2 regions of the Parafrigoribacterium humi genome follow, and region 1 is predicted to be linked to the other one. Evidence: predicted binding sites of a transcription regulator. Region 1 holds the regulator's gene; the other holds the start of a gene.
What was found. Region 1 encodes HrcA, which represses chaperone genes, less so after heat shock. Its sites were predicted from a motif close to TTNGCACTCGNNNNNNNCGAGTGCNAA; they were not measured.
Positions count from the first base shown of each region.

Region 2: the regulator HrcA is predicted to act here: its motif matches at 1,009-1,035, upstream of groES (co-chaperone GroES).

Region 1 covers NZ_JBELOA010000002.1:212,287-214,486, reverse strand. Annotated here, with positions in the region: gene dnaJ (molecular chaperone DnaJ) at 1-438, opposite strand, end outside; gene hrcA (heat-inducible transcriptional repressor HrcA) at 505-1,524, opposite strand; gene ABUA28_RS05320 (DUF4870 domain-containing protein) at 1,750-2,151, shown strand.
Region 2 covers NZ_JBELOA010000001.1:668,137-670,336, reverse strand. Annotated here, with positions in the region: gene ABUA28_RS03220 (class I SAM-dependent methyltransferase) at 1-750, opposite strand, end outside; gene groES (co-chaperone GroES) at 1,120-1,416, shown strand; gene rarD (EamA family transporter RarD) at 1,514-2,200, shown strand, end outside.

The DNA.
Region 1 (2,200 bases):
GCCGGGAGCACAGCACGAGCCGCCGCAGGTCTCACACAGCACGGCCGTGTCCACCTCGACGTCGCGCCGGGTTCCGAAGACGACGTCGTCGAGATCCACCTCGACCCGGATGAGCGCGTCCTGGCCCCGTTCACGGCGAGACCGCGGCCCGGAGCGCCGCCCACCGCCACCGCCGAAGAAGGTCTCGAAGATGTCACCGAAGCCGCCGAAGTTCGCCCCGCCGCCGAAGCCGGCCTGCGGCCCGAGGTCATACTGCTGGCGCTGGTTCGGGTCGGAGAGCACGTCGTAGGCGTGCGTCACGAGCTTGAACTTCTCGGATGCCTCCGCACCCGGGTTCACATCGGGGTGAAGTTCTCTCGCAAGACGGCGATATGCCTTCTTGATCTGATCGGGAGTCGCATCCCGGTCGACGCCAAGAACCTCATAGTGGTCTGCCAATGTCGTTCCTCAATATGTTGTGTGCAGCAGGCACGGGTCCAGCGCGATATGGTCCACCTGGTGCGGCTAGTCGCCCAGCAGCCGAGAGAGATACCGCGCAACGGCCCTGACCGCCGTGATGTTGCTCGAATAGTCCATGCGGGTCGGCCCGAGCACGGCAAGGCGCGCGAGTCCGTCTCCCGTCGAGGTGTACCCCGTGGTCAGCACGGAGGTCTCCCCCAGTCCGAATGATGCGTTCTCGCTGCCGATGCTCACCGAGAACCCGTTCTGCTCGGGTTCCATCTCGCCGAACAAGCGCAGCAGGGTGACCTGCTCCTCGATGGCCTCCAGCACCGGATAGATGCTGCCGCTGAAATCCTCCTCGGTGCGAACGAGGTTCGCAGTGCCCGCCATGAGGAGCCTCTCCTGGCGCCCGGCGAGCACCTGCTCGCTGAGGGCCGCGGCCACCTGATCCACTACAGCGCGTCTGTTCGCCTCGAACTGTTCACCGAAGCCCGAGAGCTTGTCCGCTGCGGCGTCGAGGCCGAGACCGTCGATCGCGGCATTGAGCTTCTCGCGAAGGGTGTGGAGGAAGCCGTCGTCGAGTTCCTCACTCAGGTCGAGCAGTCGCTGCTCGACGCGCCCCGAGTCGGTGATCAGCACCGTCATCATGCGTCTCGGCGCCAGCGGCACCAGTTCGATGTGCCGGATGCGCGAGCGCGTGAGCGAGGGATACTGCACGAGTGCGACGTGGTGGGTGAGCTGCGCGAGGAGACGCACCGTGCGTCCGAGCACCTCGTCGAGATCGGCGGACTGGCCGAGGAACGTCTCGATCGCCTGGCGCTGGGCCGCAGACAACGGGCGCAGGTCCGCGAGCTGGTTGACGAAGACGCGGTAGCCCTTGTCTGTCGGGATACGGCCGGAGGAGGTGTGCGGCGCCGCGATGAGTTCTTCTTCTTCGAGCAGTGCCATGTCGTTGCGGATGGTCGCGGCCGAGACCCCGAAGGAGTGGCGGTCGACGATCGACTTCGACCCCACCGGCTCGCGGGATGCGACGTAGTCCTGCACGATGACCCTGAGGACCTCGAGGCTGCGTTCTGAAACCATCTCGCACCCTCTCTTCCCGCGCATCCGATTACTGGCACTCAGCTGCTTTGACTGCTAATTGTATCGCGAGCACGCCCTCTCGGACATCGTGTGGCGGTCATTGCGTGCCGTGTGGCTGGGCACTACCTTAGGCATGTGCTCGACCGTGACCCTTTCGGGGCGGGAGAGCGCGCACAGTCTCTCCTGACTCCAGGAAGGACCCGTTGACACTGAAAGGCTACGCACATGACTGACCAAACCCCGCAGCCAGCGGCACCTCAGCCTGCGGCACCGCTCACCGCGGCCGACGACAAGCTCTGGGCATCCCTCGCCCACTTCGGTGGAATCCTGTGGATCCTCCCTTCGCTCATCATCTTCCTGGTGTTCAAGGATCGTGGAGAGCGCACCAGGGTCGAAGGCAAGGAAGCCCTGAACTGGCAGATCACCTTCCTCATCATCTGGATTGCCTGGCTCATCATCTCCTCGATCCTCCTCATCCCCTTCGTCATCGTCGGCCTCGGCTGGCTGCTGACGCTGATCGGCTTCCTGATCTACATCGCGAACGTCGTGTTCTCGGTGCTCGGCGGAGTGAAGGTGCAGCAGGGCGGTTCCTACCGCTACCCGTTCTCGTTCCGCTTCATCAAGTAACACCGCACCAGCCACGCACGCGGGTTCGGGAGTTCGCTCCCGAACCCGC
Region 2 (2,200 bases), on a different contig from region 1:
GCGCTGGCCGAGGGCGAAGGCGAAGTCGAGCGTCGGAGAGAAGTCGGCAGGATTCGTGAGCCTGGAGCTGTGCTGGTGCCCCGATGCGCGGCGCGCGGGGTCGAGGTAGATGCCGTCGAAGGTGTTCGCGATGGAGTCGATCGTTGCCGAGTGGTCCGTGTCCGGCTTGCGTGTGTGTGCGCTCGGGACGCTGTCTGCGGCCTCGGCATCGGCCGCTTCTGCGTCATCGGGTTCGGCAGGCACCGGTTCGGCCCCCGTCGCACTGGTGCCGTCGCCCGGCCGAAACCGCGCGACATCCGCGTTGATGACCGTCGCGTTCGGCCACGACGCGAGGTTGTACGCGGCGATGGCGGCGGTCACCTCGTCGATCTCGACCGCGGTCACCTCGATGTCGAGTGCGGCCAGGGCCAGCGCATCCGCCCCGATGCCGCAGCCGAGGTCCGCGACGCGCGTGAGACCAGCGGCCTGGAACCTGCCCGCGTGCAGCGCGGCGACCCGCAGGCGCGTGGCCTGCTCAAGCCCGGCCTCGGTGAACAGCATCCGCTCGGCGAACGGCCCGAACTTGGCGGATGCCCGCGCCCGCAGCTTCGACTGGCTCAGCACGCTAGCGACGAGGCCGGGGGAGTGCCCGGCTGATCTGAGCTTGCTGACCGTGCGCAGCACATCCGTCTTCGAGGTGTATGGCGGCAGCGAGTCGAGCAGCCGCAGCCCGCCCGCGGACAGCAACTCGACCAGCTCGCGCGTCTCCATCCGCCCATTCTCCCTGACCATCCCCATCCCGTCTCCCCGCAGACGCCCACCGCACCCGTCGCTCCCCTCCCTCCCTCCGACCGCGCGTTCCGTCTCCTCCCGCCGGGCATGTCCCAAATGAAGGAGTGGAGCGCTCCCACGCGGTGGCCCTGCCCGAAAACACGGGCGAGCGGATGCGCGACTCCTTCATTTGGGACGTGCACGCGCCGAGATCGAGGGCGCGGAAGCGGCGGGTGCCGTCCGGGATGCGCCCCGACTCTGGCACTCCAATTGCGAGAGTGCTAATCGACCGGTACAGTAGTTCTGGCACACTCGCAGTGAGAGTGCTAACCCAAGTTTTCAAAAAGTTGTGAGAAAGAAGAGGTCAACGTGGCAGTCTCCATCAAGCCGCTCGAGGATCGCATTGTCATCAAGCAGGTCGAGGCCGAGCAGACCACTGCTTCCGGGCTCGTCATTCCTGACACCGCGAAGGAGAAGCCCCAGGAGGGCGAGGTCGTTGCAGTAGGGCCAGGCCGCATCGACGACAACGGCAACCGCGTTCCGCTCGACATCGCCGTGGGCGACAAGGTCATCTACTCCAAGTACGGCGGAACCGAGGTCAAGTACGGCGGAGAGGACCTTCTGGTTCTCTCGGCTCGCGACGTGCTCGCGGTCGTCGTTCGCTAGAACCTTTCACGAAGGCCCGCCCGGTTTTCGGGCGGGCCTTTCGCATGCCCACCTTGCGGCACGACACAGGAGTAACGTTCACAGGATGCCGCACGAAATGACCAGCCCGGCCGCGGCATCCAGCAGAGAGCGTTCCGGCGTCTTCTTTGCCGTCGCCGCGTTCGCCATGTGGGGCGCGTTCCCCGCCTACTTCCTGCTGCTTCGCCCCGCCAGTGCGTTCGAGATCGTGGACTGGCGTGTGCTGTTCTCGCTCGCCTTCTGCCTCATCGTCGTCACCGTCATGCGCGCGTGGCGCGCGGTCATCGCGATCGCCCGCCAGCCGCGGCAGCTGTTCATGCTCGCGCTCGCGGCGGTCCTGGTGTTTATCAACTGGGAGGTCTACGTCTGGGGCGTGCTCGCGGGCCACGTGGTCGAGACGGCGCTCGGCTACTTCATCAACCCGATCGTGACGGTGCTGCTGGGCGTCATCCTGTTGCGTGAGCGGCTGCGCATCGCCCAGTGGATCGCCGTGGGTATCAGCGCGGTCGCTGTGCTCGTGCTCGCGGTCGGCTACGGATCCTTCCCCTGGCTCGCGTTGAGCCTCGCTCTTTCCTTCGGCCTCTACGGCCTCGTGAAGAAACGCGTCGGGCCCCGGGTGGATGCGCTGAGCGGCCTGACGATCGAGACCGCCTGGTTGTTCCCACTCGCGGTCGTCCAGCTGGTGTTTGTCCAGCTCGACACCGGGATCTCGTTCGGACACCACGGCGTGGGACACGCGCTGTTGCTGCTGAGCGCCGGAGTGGTC